One region of the Paraburkholderia agricolaris genome, then DNA from elsewhere that is predicted to be linked to it. Evidence: riboswitches for the same ligand, from Rfam matches in the RefSeq annotation. Region 1 holds a riboswitch; the other holds the start of a gene.

What was found. A riboswitch is a leader RNA that binds a small molecule or an ion and turns the genes downstream of it on or off. The one in region 1 is predicted to bind glycine.
Region 2: linked by a shared signal. The riboswitch ahead of GH665_RS29680 (D-amino acid dehydrogenase) and the one ahead of gcvT (glycine cleavage system aminomethyltransferase GcvT) in region 1 are both predicted to bind glycine.

What each region holds. Positions count from the first base shown of each region.
Region 1 is NZ_QPER01000001.1:4,684,412-4,692,659, forward strand. It holds gene GH665_RS20740 (SDR family oxidoreductase) at 1-706, opposite strand, end outside; gene GH665_RS20745 (UvrD-helicase domain-containing protein) at 1,024-3,114, opposite strand; gene GH665_RS20750 (oxidoreductase) at 3,520-4,569, shown strand; gene GH665_RS20755 (hypothetical protein) at 4,796-5,149, shown strand; glycine riboswitch at 5,303-5,404, shown strand; glycine riboswitch at 5,438-5,598, shown strand; gene gcvT (glycine cleavage system aminomethyltransferase GcvT) at 5,681-6,799, shown strand; gene gcvH (glycine cleavage system protein GcvH) at 6,862-7,242, shown strand; gene gcvP (aminomethyl-transferring glycine dehydrogenase) at 7,337-8,248, shown strand, end outside.
Region 2 is NZ_QPER01000002.1:1,850,945-1,859,192, forward strand. It holds gene GH665_RS29645 (acetate/propionate family kinase) at 1-198, shown strand, start outside; gene GH665_RS29650 (BON domain-containing protein) at 201-461, opposite strand; gene GH665_RS29655 (lysozyme inhibitor LprI family protein) at 527-1,558, opposite strand; gene GH665_RS29660 (hypothetical protein) at 1,702-2,733, shown strand; gene GH665_RS29665 (nicotinate phosphoribosyltransferase) at 2,783-4,492, opposite strand; gene GH665_RS29670 (phosphoribosyltransferase family protein) at 4,513-5,325, opposite strand; gene GH665_RS29675 (NUDIX hydrolase) at 5,453-6,151, shown strand; gene GH665_RS29680 (D-amino acid dehydrogenase) at 6,176-7,387, opposite strand; glycine riboswitch at 7,562-7,655, opposite strand; gene GH665_RS29685 (LysE family translocator) at 7,888-8,248, shown strand, end outside.

The DNA of each region.
Region 1 (8,248 bases):
CGACGACGTAGGAGGATTCGTCGCTAGCGAGATAGAGTGCCGCGTAGGCAATGTCCTCGGCTTTGCCCATGTGGCCCACTGGAATAGCTTCGGCGAACTCGGCCTTACGGTCGCGAACCCACTCGTCGGACATGCCCCATTTGGTGATCAGAGGCGTGTTCATCGCGCCAGGAGCGATTGCGTTAAAGCGGATTTTGCGGTCGAGAAATTCGTAGGACCAGCTACGGGCAAGTGATCGCACGGCGGCCTTCGCCGCCGCAGTCAACGAGATGCCATGTTTTCCGGTCTGCGCGACGAACGATGTATTGAGGATGACTGAGGAACCCTCTCGCAAGTCCGGCAGTACCGCCTGAAGCGTGAACACCACGCCCTTGACGTTGACGTCCATGATCTCGTTATAAAGTTCTTCGTCGATGTCGCGGACTGCGGAAGGGAAAGCCCAACCCGCGTTGGCGAACACGATATCCAGGCCGCCGAACTTCTCTTTTACCTCCGCGGCAATCGCCCGCATGTCGTCGATCGAACGTACATCGCCTTTGAGAACGAGCGTATTCTCGCCAAGCTCGGCCTTCACGCGCTCAAACACGGTCTCGTCGCGGCCAGTCACCGCTACTCGCGCACCTTCTGCAATGAAGAGCCTGGCAGTCGCAAGACCGATCCCGCTGGTCCCGCCCGTGATCAAAGCTGACTTGTTTTTAAGCCTCATCTTTATGTTCCTTTCTCCGCTTCGTGATTGATCAAACCAAAGGTTAAAAGCGCAATCGCGCTTGTCCCGGCTTGATTTCGTGTGCAGATTATGGAACGCGACGTCAATGGCTCAAAGGTCGTATAACCCTCAAAAAACGTCACAACCTCATATGGGCTAAGTGTGCGGGTCGGGCGCAGTACGGAGGCATCGCCGCGCTGCTTCGGCGCGTGCCGCGCCAGGCGCTCGATGCGCGATCAGATCAGATTGGATGAGGTCAGGTTATGTGCCGGTCGACGCACCTGCCGTTCACAGCGGTTTTGCATCCGCCGCTACGTTCAAGGCTTCTGTAACAGCGCCTTCAAACTCGCGAGCCGGTCTTTCGGCGACATCGGCGCTTCTTCCGGCGTCGGCGGCGGCGCATCGTCGAGCAGCATCTCGGGGATGAAACGCGACGGCTCGCACACCACGGTTTCGCGCGCCCGCTTGCGCTTCTTGCACCAGTTCAGATGCAGACTGCGCTGAGCCCGCGTGATCGCGACGTACATCAAACGCCGCTCTTCCTCGATGCGCGCGTCGTCGATCGGTTCGTCATCGGGACCGCCACGGTGCGGCATGATGCCTTCTTCGACGCCCACCAGAAACACGTGCGGGTACTCCAGCCCTTTCGACGCGTGCACGGTCGAAAGCCGCACCGCGTCCGGATCTTCTTCGCGGCCTTCGAGCATCGACATCAGCGCCACGGTCTGAATCAGGCCGAGCAGATTCTTGCCGGTGTCGCCGAGGCCGTCGGCCGTGTCGTAGCCCGTGGCCTCGCTCTTCTCCGAACCTTCGGGCTCGGCCTTGGTGCCTTTGCGCTTCAGCCATTCCATGAACTCGAGCACGTTCTGCCACTTGGACTGCGCCTGACGCTCGTCGAACGCGTCGTACAGATAGGCTTCGTAGTGGATCGCGTCCATCAGTTCGTCGAGCAGCGGGCCGGCGGCATCCTTCTCGGCGCGGTCGGTGAGCCGCTGCATGAAGTCGCAGAACACCCGCATCGGTTCGATCTGACGCGGCGACAAGCGGGCTTCAATACCGCCCATATAAACCGCTTCGAATAGCGACACTTTTGCCTGACCCGCAAACGAGCCAAGCGCTTCGAGTGTCGTATTGCCGACACCGCGGCGCGGCGTGGTGATCGCGCGGATGAACGCGGGGTCGTCGTTTGCGTTGGCGATCAGGCGCAAATACGCGCAGATATCCTTGATCTCAGCTTTGTCGAAGAACGACTGCCCGCCCGACAGCACATACGGAATCCGCTCGCGACGCAGCACCTGTTCGAAGATGCGCGCCTGGAAGTTGCCGCGATACAGGATCGCGTAGTCGCGGAAATTCGCGCGCCGCTCGAACTTGTGCGCGGACAGGCGAAACACCACCGACTCGGCTTCGTGCTCTTCGTCGTTGCAAGGCGTGACGGTGATCGTGTCGCCCATGCCGTGTTCGGACCACAGCTTCTTCTCGAACAGCTTCGGGTTGTTCGCGATCACGTTGTTCGCTGCGGTGAGAATACGCACCGTCGAACGGTAGTTCTGCTCAAGCTTGATCAGATGCAGCTTTGGAAAATCCTTGCTGAGCTGACCGAGGTTTTCGAGCGTCGCGCCGCGCCAGCCGTAAATCGCCTGATCGTCGTCGCCGACCGCCGTGAACGCCGCGCGCTTGCCGGCCAACAGCTTCACCAGTTCGTACTGACACGCGTTGGTGTCCTGATACTCGTCGATCAGCAGATAGCGCAGCTTGTTCTGCCAGCGGTCGCGCACCTGCTCGTTCTTCTCGAAGAGTTCGGCGGGTAGACGGATCAGATCGTCGAAATCGACCGCCTGATAGGCGTGCAGCGTCGCCACGTAATTACGGTAGACGATCGCCGCCTGATGTTCATCTTCATTCGCGGCAATCGCGATCGCCTGCTCCGGCATGATCATGCCGTTCTTCCACAGCGAAATGATCGACTGGATCTTGCGGATGAAGCCCTTGTCCGTCGAGCCGACCTGCTCCTGAATCATGCCGAAGCAGTCGTCCGAATCCATGATCGAGAACTGCGGTTTCAAGCCGACGTGTTCCGCTTCCTGCCGCAGAATCTGCACGCCGAGCGAGTGGAAGGTACAGACCGTCAACTGGTTGACGGGCACTTTGCGGCCTTCCTTGCCGGGCGTGGTGAGCGTCTTGCCCTCGAGCAGCTTGCCCACGCGCTCGCGCATTTCCAACGCGGCCTTGTTCGTGAACGTGACGGCGGCGATATGGCGCGGCTCGAAACCCTTGGCCTCGATCAGGTGCGCGATTTTCTGCGTGATCACGCGCGTCTTGCCGCTGCCGGCGCCGGCGAGCACGAGACACGGACCGTCAAGATAACGGACCGCTTCATTTTGAGCGGGGTTCAGGCCTGCGGACATCGTCTGTGGATGGGTAATGCGGTTGAGGGCGCTTAGGTGCGGAATCGCGAGACCGAAGGCCCGGGGGCATGCTGCGCGGGGCCGGCGGCTGGACCAGCGCCGCTTGTGCCGCGGGGTTCCGGCTCGCCACGCTTGCGCGCGAGAGGAGCGATGTTAACACGGATAAATGACGCGGATGAATGTGGCAGACCAGAAATGGACGAGCAAAACCCACGCCGCGTCCGGCGCCCCGATGGCGGCTCCCACTCAATACCAAGGCCTTGCTTGTACGACCTGGTGACAGATATCCCTGACAGGCGCCTGCGGCAACGCTGACAGTCCGCCTTCGAGACATGCCACAATTACAGTGTTGCGCGCCGTCGCCGCGGTGGCAAAACGGCGCGCCGTTTCTGCAGGAAGACACGCATGTCCGCATCGCTGAAGATTGGATTGATGGGTTACGGTTTTGCTGGCGCGACCTTTCATGCGCCAGTGATCGAACACTGCGGGCGGGCGAGCGTCGCGGCCATCGCGACGAGTCACCCCGAGCGCGCGCAGGCCGATTACCCACACGCAAAGGTGGTGGCCGATCTCGACGCCCTGCTGGCGCTCGAGGAAATCGACTGTATCGTCATCGCGACGCCCAATGACACGCACTTCGACCTGGCGCGCCGCACGCTGGAAGCGGGCAAGCACGTGGTGGTGGACAAGCCGGTCACGCTAAGCGCCGCGGATGCCCACACGCTCGCCAACATCGCACTCGCCCGCAGCAAGCGCTTCGTGCCCTTTCATAACCGCCGCTGGGACGGTGATTTTCTGACCGTCCGGGATCTGCTGGCCAACAGGGAGTTAGGGCGCATCACGCAGTACGAATCGCATTTCGACCGTTTCCGGCCGGAAGTCAAGCAGCGTTGGCGCGAGGAAGCGTCGCGCGGCGGCGGCTTGCTGTTCGATCTCGGCCCGCACCTGATCGATCAGTCGTTGGCGTTGTTCGGCGCGCCGCAGACGGTGTTCGCGACGGTTCGCACGCACCGCGACCAGGCCAGCGCGCCAGACTACGTGCATATTCAACTCGGATACGGTGAGTTCGAGGTGGTATTGCATGCAAGCGCGTTGACTGCGCTGGCTGCGCCGAGATTTACGATTCACGGCACGCAGGGAAGCTACGTGAAGTACGGCCTCGATACGCAGGAAGATCAGTTGAAAGCAGGCCTGCGGCCTGGCGACGAAGGATTCGGTGCCGGCAATGCGGCAGGCGTGCTGCGCGTGCTCGAAGGCGGTCAGGAGGTGGAGCGGGAGGTGCCTACGCGCAATGGGGATTACGTCGGCTTCTATATTGCTTTGGCGGATGCCATCCAGAACGGCGTGAAATTTCCTGTCAGCGCTCAGGACGCGGTCGACGTGATGACGATCATCGAGCTTGCCGCCCGGAGTTCGGAAGAGGGAGTCCGGCTGCCGTTCGAACGTATTCGCTGACTTTTTTTGCGTACGTTACAGGGTACTTACAAGGCACTTGCCTGCCTTTCGGATTGTCCGGCGGTGGCACGCGAACACTGCCGCCGCCCGGCGCGAAACTCCTGACAATCCCGAAAGGAACATAACGTTACAAATAACCCCCTCTTTGCGGTCAGCGTAAATCGCCGGCAATCCGTTGCTACCCCAGTAGCACCTACACAAAACGACAACGACTTCCGGAGAGTCCATGCCCCGTATCGCCCGCGCAGTAGCAGCATGCGCATTGCTCAGCTCTCTCGCCGCCTGCGTGGTGGCGCCCCAGCAACCCGCGCCGGCGCCGCGCCCCAACCCGCAGCAGATTGCGGATGAGCGCCTCCATCAAGTCAATGGCCGCATCGACAACCTGAGCCGTCGTATTGACGCTCACGTCAACCAAGGCTATTACCCGCCCCCGCAAGGCGGCGCATTGCACCACCGTCTCGACGTGATCCGCCAGGAAGCGCACGATATGGCGGCGCAACACGGCGGCGGTCTGTCCGGCGACGAACAGCGCGTGTTGAACCAGGAACTGGACAACGCGGCACACGCCATCGGCGAATAAATCGGCGAATAATCGCGCCAGTTCAGGCACCGAAGCAAAGAAGCGCGGGCATTGCGTCCCGCGCTTTTTTTGACCTCAGCAAGCCCGCTGAGCCGCCCACCTTGCCCGTTGCGGGCCTTTATTTGACAAGCCCCCGGCCCTCGCGTACATTCGCCGCACGCGTCGGGAGAGCGTGCTGGCCGCAGAAAATCGCAGGCCGCACCGCCGAAGGGGCACACCCACAAACTCTCAGGCAAAAGGACCGGCCGCGTCGAGAAACCCGCGTTATAGCAACGTCAACGCATCGGTTTTTCGCACTCTGGAGAGCGGCAGTAGCCGTCTGCATCGTTTATAGCGGTGCAGATTCCGGCAAGCTGCCCACCGAAGGGGCGCGCGTTTCACCGTAGCGATCACGGCTTCACATCGCACGGCAGCGCAATCTCTCAGGTATCGAGGACAGAGGGGTCATGCAACGCAAATCGCTCGCAGCCGGCAGGCCGCGAGGCGTAGCGCCGCATGGCCTTTTTTGTTTCGCGAGACGCCTGAGGCCCCATGACCGAACTCAAACACACCCCGCTCAACGCCACCCATCGTGCGCTCAACGCCCGCATGGTCGATTTCGGCGGCTGGGACATGCCTGTCAATTACGGCTCGCAGATCGACGAACACCGCGCCGTGCGTACCGACGCCGGCATGTTCGACGTCTCGCACATGTGCGTCGTCGATTTCACTGGCGAGCGTGTACGCGCCTTCTTCGAATACGCGCTGGCCAACAACGTCGCCAAGCTGCAAACGCCGGGCCGCGCGCTCTACTCCTGTCTGCTGAACCCGAACGGCGGCGTGATCGACGATCTGATCGTTTATTACTTCGGCGAAGATCACTTCCGCGTGGTCGTCAACGCCGGCACCGCCGATAAAGACATTGCGTGGTTCGGCCAGCTCAACGCCGAAGGCGGCTTTGGCCTGACCATCACGCCGCGCCGCGACTACGCGATCGTCGCCGTGCAAGGCCCGAACGCCCGCGAAAAAGTCTGGCAAACCATACCGGCCGCGCGCGCCGCCACGGAAAACCTGAAACCCTTCAACGCCGCGCGCGTCGACGCTACGCCGTTCGGCGAACTCACCGTCGCCCGCACCGGCTACACCGGCGAAGACGGCTTTGAAATCATCGTCCCGGCGGACCACGTCGCAGCGTTGTGGAACGCGCTGCAGGCACAAGGCGTGCGCCCCGCAGGTCTTGGCGCACGAGACACGCTGCGCCTCGAAGCCGGCATGAACCTGTACGGCCAGGACATGGACGACAACGTCTCGCCGCTCGACGCCGGCCTCGCCTGGACCGTCGATCTGAGCTCGCCGCGCGACTTCATCGGCAAGGGCAAGCTCGAAGCCAACGGCTCGCAAGCCGCGTTCGTCGGTCTGATCCTGCTGAAGGAAAACGGCAAGGCGGCAGGCGTGCTGCGTGCTCATCAGCAAGTCGTCACGCCCCAAGGCGAAGGCGAAATCACCAGCGGCACTTTTTCCCCCACCATGCAGGAATCGATCGCTTTTGCGCGCGTGCCGAAAGGCGTGCAGCCGGGCGACACCGTTCACGTCCAGATTCGTGACAAAAACGTCCCTGCAAGCGTGGTAAAACTGCCGTTCGTGCGCAACGGCAAGGTGCTCGCAGTTTAAGCAGCCGGCGCGTGCGTCACCACTTTGAAACACTACCAAATCACACCGCATAGGAGCATCCGATGAGCATCCCGGCCGATCTGAAATACACCGAATCGCACGAGTGGGTCCGCACCGAAGCGGACGGCACGCTGACGGTCGGCATCACCGACCACGCGCAGGAAGCGCTCGGCGACATCGTCTTCTTCGAAGTCCAGGAACTGGGCAAGACCGTCGACGCGGGCGACACCGTCGCCGTGATCGAGTCGGTGAAAGCCGCTTCCGATATCTACGCTCCGGTCGCGGGCGAGATCATCGAGGCGAACCCGGCTGTTGCCGATACGCCGGACGGCGTCAACAGCGCGCCGTACGAAAACTGGCTCTTCAAGATCAAGCCGGCTGCGGGCGCATCGCTGGACCGCCTGATTGACGCGGACGCTTACTCGAAGTCGATCGGCGCCTGATTCACCGTACGTTGCACCATTACGTTTAAACCCGACAGGCGCGGCGCGTCCGATTCAACCATCGAACGGACGCCCGCACCGGCAGGAACACCTCATGAAGCTCGAACATCCGGATCGTCTGATGAACCGCACTCCTCTCTCGCTCGCCGCGCTCGAAGTGCATGACGCCTTCGCAGAACGGCACATCGGCCCGGATTCGGCCGACCAGCAGGCGATGCTTGAAGCCCTCGGCTTCGCGTCGCGCGCCGCGCTGATCGACGCCGTCATTCCGAAGACGATCCGCCGGGCCGAAACGCTGCCGCTCGGCCCCTTCGTGCAACCGAAGAGCGAAGCGGAAGCGCTCGCCGCGCTGCGCGAACTCGCGGACAAGAACCAGGTGTTCCGCTCGTACATCGGGCAAGGCTATTACAACGCGCACACGCCGGCGGTGATCCTGCGTAATGTGCTCGAAAATCCGGCGTGGTACACCGCGTACACGCCGTATCAGCCGGAAATCTCGCAGGGCCGTCTGGAAGCGCTGCTGAACTTCCAGCAGATGATCGTCGACCTGACGGGTCTGGCGATTTCGAACGCGTCGCTGCTCGACGAAGCCACCGCCGCTGCCGAAGCGATGACGCTGCTGCAACGCGTCGGCAAGCCGAAGTCGAATGTGTTTTATGTCGCCGACGACGTGCTGCCGCAAACCATCGAAGTGGTGAAAACGCGCGCCACGCCGGTCGGCATCGAAGTGAAAGTGGGCCCGGCCGCGGACGCCGCAAACGCGAATGCGTTCGGCGTGCTGCTGCAATATCCGGGTGTCAACGGCGACGTGCGCGACTACCGCGCACTCGCTGACGCGATCCACGCAGCGGGCGGCCACGTGGTGGTCGCCGCCGATCTGCTCGCACTGACCGTTCTGACGCCGCCGGGTGAATGGGGCGCGGACGTGGCCGTCGGCAACACGCAGCGTTTCGGCGTGCCGGTCGGTTTCGGCGGCCCGCACGCGGCTTACCTCGCCGTACGCGAC
Region 2 (8,248 bases), on a different contig from region 1:
TTACTAGGCGGGATCGACTTGCTGGTGTTCACGGGCGGCATCGGCGAGCACAGCGCGGAAATTCGCCGCCGTGTCTGCGATGGGCTGGCTTTCATGGGCCTCGTGGAGGGCGATCCGGCGGGGAAGGTGAGGGCGATTCACACCGAGGAGGAAAAGCAGATTGCACGGCATTGCCGGGCACTGTTGCAAGCCGGTTGATGCTATTTGGGTTTGATTCTGGTTCGATCGGTGACACCCGCGACGCCGAACAGGCGGGATACGTCTTCGAGCGCCGCGGTTTTCTGATGAGCGTCCTGGAGTACACCTCGCAAGGTGATTCTGCCGCGTTCGACTTTTACTTTCACCGTCTCTTTGGGGACAGCCGCGTCCCAGGATAGCCGCCTCACGGCTTCTGCCGCGATCCGGTCATCGCTAAAGCGTGGGCTGCCGGTGCCGCGCACGGCGAGGTGGCCACGAGGCATGACGCTCTCCTGTTTGTTTCACTATCGGCGAATAGGCTCGGTGCACATCTCATCTGAGCCCGGAATTACGGCAGAAACTCGCGTAGTGCCGCGGTGCGTTCAACGGCGAGCGCACCTTTAATGTCATCGGCCGAACGATCCGGAAACGCGTCGCCAACGAAGGTCGCGAAAGCATCCCGATAGGCGAGCCATGCACGCTGGGTATCGCGAATACCGCTTTGCTTGACCGTGCCATAGGAGAAGTCCTTCGTGTGCATCACCTTCTGGTAGGTCGTGTTCAGAACGGCATCCGACTGTGCAAGTTGTTGCGTCGAGAATTTTTTGAGCTTGCCGTTGACGAGTTGGCGCAGATCGTTCTGGAAGGCCTTGCTCACTGCGTCCGTCGCGTCGATCTGCAGCGCCGCGCGAAGTGTGCCGCTTAGATCCACTTCGTTGTTCCCCACGGCATTCGCGTAGGTCGCCGAGGCGGTCTGAAGGCGAGCGAGTGCGGCCTTCTGCGGCTCGCTCCAATCTTTGGAGAGCGTGGTGATCGTCTGCTTGCGTCGAATATTCTCGATACGAGAGGCATGAGCCTCGCAAATACCGGCGAGCAATCCGCTCGTCGCGTCGTCGCACACGCTGAAATCGTTGCCGGTCCACCCTTCGGCACGCAACCTGGCCAGATGCTGGACGCGGCCGTCCATTTCGGCTTCCGCACCATCGAGCTGGCAAGCAAGTGCGATGGCGCGGTTAAAGTCGCGCTTCACGCCGATGCCATTGGCATACATCATCATGAGTAGACCATTGCCCCCGAAGGGAACCTCGTTTGCGTCCGGTCCCCGTGCCTCACGTGCGGCGCAACGCCGGGCCGCGGCGGGGTCGGCCTTCATACCGATGCCGTAATATAGCGCCTCGGAATCGCACGGAGTCGCTTTGTCCAGCGGACCAGGCTCGGCAATGTCTACCGTTGCCACGGATTTGCAGATCTGTTTCGATTTTGCGAATGACGGATCGGATTTTCCGTCGGCCCAGGATCCCGCGCCGGCAGATACGGCACTCATCAGAAGAAGCGGGGCTGCAATGACAAGAGGAGCAAACCGCATATAGAGTGGCTTCATTCTGTTGTCCCTTCAGCGTCAGGCTAAAGGTATAGGACGGAAGCCGTCATGTTAGCCTGGCCTCTGTTTGCATTCTCCGGAAATGTCTTGGCAATCTGTGTTCTGCGCGAGTAGGACAGGGTGCATGACGCATTTAGAATCCTGTGGAATGGCAAACCGGTCAAACAATAAAAAGCGAATCGACACTCATGAAATCTGCCAGGCGCATTATCTGTTCACTGATATTTTTTCTGCTATTGGGTGCCTGTCCGGTCGACACGGTCAGCCTCGGCGGCATCCCGGAACTGTTGCTTTACCTTGCTGTTTTTATGGCACCCTGGCTGGCGATCACGGGCGTATTTTTCTGGCGGCATCGTCGATTGCCCAGTCGTAGGCGTGCCGGCCTGACCGTGCTGTTCTTTCTCGCGCCTGTACTTTGTTTTTTCGTTCTGGGTGGCGGGCAAGTGATTCTTGGGAAGGCGGGCAGGACCTTCACCGCTTTTGCGAAACGGCCCGTCGTGATAGCGGGTGTAACGTTCCCGGCAGGCAGCGTGGTAAGTTACGAGCAGTTGGGGGGCGGGTACTGGCACAATCGTCCGATATTTGCTCATAGCGATAAGCCAGTCATGGCCGGATCAGTGGAAATCACCAAGCTTATGTATTGGCGGGAGCACGCGAACACATTGATCGTGGTCTTGAGCCGGGATCAGACAATCGAGGGGTGGCAATGTCACGGGGGCGCCGACTCGGTAGCTGAAATGAGTTTGACGGCAACGCAACCCAGTTTTCGGGGCTGTATGTTTGCCGCGCCGGGAACGATCGACGGGATGAACTGGCCCGTGTTCACCGAAGTCATGAAACGCGACAATGGCGACTGGAAGTTGTCGTGGCAAACGGCTCGCGATGGGAGCCGCCCGCTTGCGAACGTTTTCGGATTCAAGGCAAGGGAAATGAAGGCGACTTACAGTGCGACGCTTGCACTGAAGCAGTGGTCAGCCAGCGCCTATTACCCGGAAACCCGGGTCGGTGACTATGCGTTTTCGAGCGAAGGTCAAACCGACCTGGTTTGGACGGCCGGCGGCGATATCCGCGTAGAAGGACACGCCAGCAATGTGAAAACCGGCGAGGTCGTCACCTGCCTGCTCATACGGCCGCAAGGTCGCAAGGCTCGGCCGTGCGAGAGAGACAACGGCTGATTTTGCTCGGCCGTGCCGGCGCGCGAGCGCACCGACACGGTCCAACTGCTTAGCGCCAGATGATCGATCCCGGCTCCGGGCAGACCCACGATGACTGCAGGCGCTCGCGAATCTCGGCGAGGGACTGCCTGACCAGCAATTCGCCGTTGCGAAACACCGGAGCCAGCGCGCCGTGTTCAGCCTGCTCGACAGTCTGCTGTTCGTACAGCACGAAGCGGTCGCCTTCCTTTTCGACGCGCAACAGCCCCTTGGCGGATTTCTTGGTGCCGTCGTCCGTCGCCGGGTCTTTGTAGATATCGACTGCTTCACCGCCCACTTCGGCATAGATCGCCTTCAACGCGTAGCCGAAAGTGTCGCGGGAATTCATGCCGTACACATAGCTGCCGATACCGAGCACCACATTGCACGAGGCAAACCCCTTCGCCGCCAAACGCAGCATGATGTCGCGAGCGCGGGGCAGCGTGATCGAGTCGCCGTAAATGAGCCCGACATGCGAGTCCAGAACCTTGTAACCCTTGGCCGTTGTGGTGCCGCCGTAGATGTTCCAAAGGCATTCGACGGCGCCCGTGCGCTCCGCCTCGGTAATCGGCTCGCCGCTCTCCTTGACGGTGTACTTGCCGTCTTCCGATACCGCTGGCTGGCCGTTCCCCTGAACCAACTCCGCGTCGGTATAGCCGGTCAGGATCTTCACCGGGTCGCCCGAGTCGGGACGGAACACCACCTTGGCGTTGCCGAGCGCATCGGGCTTGCGTGCGAGGATCTCCGCCTTGAGTTCGTTCGCGATGCTGGTCATGACGTTCCAGAAGTCGAACGTATCGCTAACGATGGAGACCATCCCTTGCGGGTAGCCTTCCGTCACGAACTCGCGGATGACTTCCAGTTCCGCCTTGCGGCGCAGCGCTTTGGGGTCGAGCATCGCGTGGGCGGGATCGCGCGCGAGGCGTTGCAGGGTCAGCAGAATGCGCAGCGCCATGACGCTGTGTTCGGATGCCGGAATCGAGCCGCCGACCAGTTCACGGTCCGCATTCGCGCCATAGTGGTCTTCGAGGTAGTCGATCGCTGGAATCGTATCCGTGCCTGTGAAGGACAACAGGTGGCCGGAACCGCAACGCATCGCGTCGTGCACGCCGCTCATGCCGCGCATCGAGAAATCATGGCCTTGCCAGCTCACGAATTCGAGCGGCGCGCCGGTCAGGTTTGCGAAGTAGATCAGCAGTTTGCGGAACTCGAACGCGATGGTCGCCACCGTGGAGGGCTTCCACGATTCGCAGCTGAAGATCGTTTCGAAGTACGTCGAAACCCACGGAAAGTCTGGATGGGTGTTGATGAAGATGACCGGCGGCACCTTGATGTCCACCCGCGAGCCCTCCGGCAGCGAGCGGATCTCAAGCGGCAGATAGCCCAGATCATGCAGGTCTTCGAGACTGGACACCGGAACCGCGCCCGGACCCAGGGCCGTGTCCATGCGACGCTTGTATTTACGTATGGCCTGGGTCTTCGGCTTGCGGAAGAACTCACTGTCGAACAGGTCGATCAGGAACTCCTGGATGAAGCCTTGCAGACCGAACCAGACAACCTTGTCGTCGAAGAGCTCACGCAACACCGGCGCGTACTTCGCCGAACGGGGCGTGAAGTTCGCGACGAGTTTCGTGGTCGAACCCGGGTACATTGACGGGTGGCCGGTCTTGTAGAAATCGGCGAGGTTGAACGGGACGAGCTGGTTTTTCTCGAGGACTTCTGTGCGTTCGGGGGCGTTCATGAAAGTCTCCTGCGATGGGTTCAGACCACCTGGCAGCGGGTGTCGCTGGTCCAGTTGTTGCGTGTGAAAACCGTCTGGTAGTGTTCGAGAAGAGGGCCGAGGCCTTTGCTGAAAATACCGTGGGTGACGTACAGATAGAGCGGGTGATTCTGACGCTGCCCGGCCTGCCGCGTTCGCAGGGCCGACGCCAGTTCGGTGAATGTGCGCCCGCCGTCGCAGATATCGTCCACGACGAGCAAGGGGCAATCGGGCAGATCGCCCACCACCTGAGTGCCGGTGATCTTGCCAGTTTGGGTATTGCGGACCTTTTCGGCGAAAACGACTTCGAGTTCCAGCGCACGAGCCAGATACATCACCCGCTTGCGTGCGCCGGCATCCGGCGCGACCAGTGCGACGCGTCCCAGGGCGGCTTGCGCCCGGCGAAGCGACGGCAACGGATCAGCGATCACGACCCGGTTCAGCAAGGCCGTCACGACGTCGCTGTGCGGGTCCTGAATTTCGACTTGCGTGTAGTTCTGCGCATTGATCAGGTCGCAGAATACCCGGGCGCTCAGCGCCTCGCCGGCATTGGCCACGCGGTCCTGGCGAGCGTATGGCACGTAGGGCATCGACAACCGGAGCGGTGTGCCCGGATAGCCGCGGCGCAGTGCATCCGTGACCAGCAGCAGCGTCATGACCGACTCTGCGTCGGGCAGGTGGGCCTGAATGCGCAGCGCCTCGGCGGGCAGATCCAGTTCCACGGCGACATTGACCTCGCCACCTGGGAAGACCAGTTTGCGTATCGGCAGCACCTGTTCGGACCGATCGCGTGACACCGCAAAAACCTGAATCATTGCTATCCTCCATGGACCTTCGTCGAGATGTTCGACTAACTTGGTTCAAGTATAATCCGACTTAGTTGAGTTTTGCAACTAAGTATGGAAAAATACTTGTGCCGCATATTCGGCAGGGGATTTTCCAATGAAACACAGCCACACCACGCCGGACGTAAGCGTCGACATTGTTTTGCTGACTTTGGACGATGGGCGGCTGAAGGTTGCGCTACACCGGCGCGAGCGCTCGCCTGGGAAAGGCAGTCTGGCGCTACCGGGCGGTTACGTGCATGTGGACGAGGATGCTTCCATGGAAGCGACGGCCTACCGCGTGCTGCGGGACAAAACCGGGCTCGTACCGCGTTACCTCGAACAGTTGCGAACCTTCGGCGGCCCTGATCGCGATCCCCGCGGCTGGTCGGTTGCCGTCGCGCACGTCGCGCTGATTCCGCACGCCGAACTGAGCGAGGCCGGGGCAGGGGTATTTCACTTCTACGACGTGGACGAGCTTCCGGAACTCGTCTTCGACCACGCCGGGCAGGTTCAGGAGGCGGTGCAGCGCGTGCGCAACAAGGCAAGCTATTCCACGCTGCCGTGCTGGCTGCTGCCGGAACTGTTCACGTTGACGCAGCTTCAGGGCATTTACGAACAGATTTTTGGCGAGACCGTGTCGCGCGGTACGTTCCGGTCGCGTTTGGGCATCAAGGTGGGAGAACTTACGCCGGGTGAAGCGGCTGACGAGGCGGACATTCTGATTGCGACCGACCAGTTTCAGGGCGGCAATCAGCGTCCGGCTCGTCTTTTCCGGGTGAACCGGCTCAGTCTTTTCAAGCGGGCATTCTGGTAACGGCATGCCCGTGCGTGCGCGGGCCTATTCAATAACCCCGGCTACCGCCTGCGCCGTGGCTGCCGACAACGTCCACCCCAGATGCCCGTGGCCGGTGTTGTAGAACACGCCACGCCGCTTGCCGCGGCCCACCTTGGGCAGCATGCTCGGCAACATCGGCCGCAAGCCCGCCCACGGAATCACGCGCGACGTCGACACCTCTGGAAAATGCCGGCGCGTCCAGTCCACCAGCGGAGCGATCCGGTCCGAGCGGATATCGCGGTTAAAGCCGTTGATCTCCGCCGTGCCCGCCACCCGGAAACGATCAACACCGAGCCGGCTCGTCACGATCTTCGCGCTATCGTCGAGCAAGCTGACCCACGGCGCGCGCTGTTGGCTGACTTCATCGTCGAGGTACACGGTGATCGAATAGCCCTTCACCGGATAGACGTTTACGTGATCGCCCAGCATCGCCGCAAAGTCGCGGCTCTTCACTCCGGCGCACACGACGATCCGCTCAAAGGCAAAGCGCTGTAACTCGCCCTCGAGATTGACCGTCATCGAAAACCGTCCTTCGGCCGGCTGGTCGATCGCTGTGATCTCGGCATCGTAATGAAACTCGACGCCGTGCCGCGCGCAGGCGCTGGCGAGGCCGCGTGTGAATTTATGAATGTCGCCGGTCGAGTCGGAAGGCGTGAAGAAGCCGCCGAAAAAATCGCCCTGCAGCGCAGGCTCGATCTGCTGCAACTCCGTGGCCGTCACCGGATTGCGATCGAGACCGCCTTCGCGCAACAACGCATTCACCTTGTTCGCCGCGTCGAATTCCTTGCGGGTCTTGTAGATGTGCAGAATGCCGCGCCGCTCCAGATCGAAGTCAATCCCTTCGCGCTCGGCAATCGAAAACAGATGTTCGCGCGCCGCAATCGCGAGCCGGACGGTCTCGACCGTGTTCGCGCGGTAATGCGGAATCTGCCGCAGAAACTCTCCCATCCACGAATACTTGTGCCACGTGGGCATGGGATTGAGCAGCAGCGGGGCGTCGCGCGTGAGCATCCAGCGCAGGCCCTTCAGTACGGTGGCGGCGCTGTTCCAGACTTCGGCATTGCTGGCGGACAACTGCCCGCCATTGGCGAACGAGGTCTCCATCGCAGCATAGCGATGACGTTCGAACACGGTGACGTGGTGGCCGCGCTGCGCGAGGGCGTGAGCAGTCGTGACGCCGGTAATGCCGGCGCCAATAATGGCGATTCGTGACATGACATGATCCAGAGTAGTTGGGCATCACCGGTGTCGATTTCGTGTCGAAACCGGCGTCGATGCCCCATCTGTCCATGTACCTGAGAGTTTCTTCCCGCAAGCAGAGGAGCGCGATCTAGGCGCCATGCCGGGAATCCCCTTCGGTGGGCGCGCACGGCGCCGCTCTCCAGATGTTCCTGCTGCGCGGTCCTTTTGCCTGAGAGTTTCCGGGGCGGTTGCTCCGTCGGCGTCGTCACAAGCCTCTGACGATCTCTCCCGCACTGCATTGCAGAACGGCTCGACAATACCGGGCAAAAAATTTCGCCGCAAGTGTTTCGTGTGATGCCGCGCCCAATCGATCCGGCGACCCCTTGCGCGGGGCAGGCTGAAAAGCCCCATCGGCAGGACGGCGATTGGGTTGGCGTGGGCGACATCGGCTATGACATCGGCTATGACATCGGCTATGACATCGGCTATATTCGGCGGCATAGTGCCCGCCTTCAATCGACAGAGGAGCCGCCGTGCCCACTGCTACAACGTTGCTCGCTTTCGCGCTGGTCTCACTCGGCATGGTGCTTACGCCGGGTCCGAACATGATCTACCTGATCTCGCGATCGCTCTGCCAGGGGCGGCGCGCCGGGCTCGTGTCACTCGGCGGCGTCGCGCTCGGCTACGTGTTCTATATGTTTTGTGCCGCGTTCGGTATCACGGCGCTGCTGTTGACGGTGCCCTATGCGTACGACGCGCTGCGTTTCGGCGGCGCGCTTTACCTGTTGTATCTGGCCTGGCAGGCGGTCAAACCGGGTGGCCGCTCACCGTTCCAGGTGCGCGACCTGCCGCACGACAGCCGCCGCAAGCTCTTTACGATGGGCCTCGTCACGA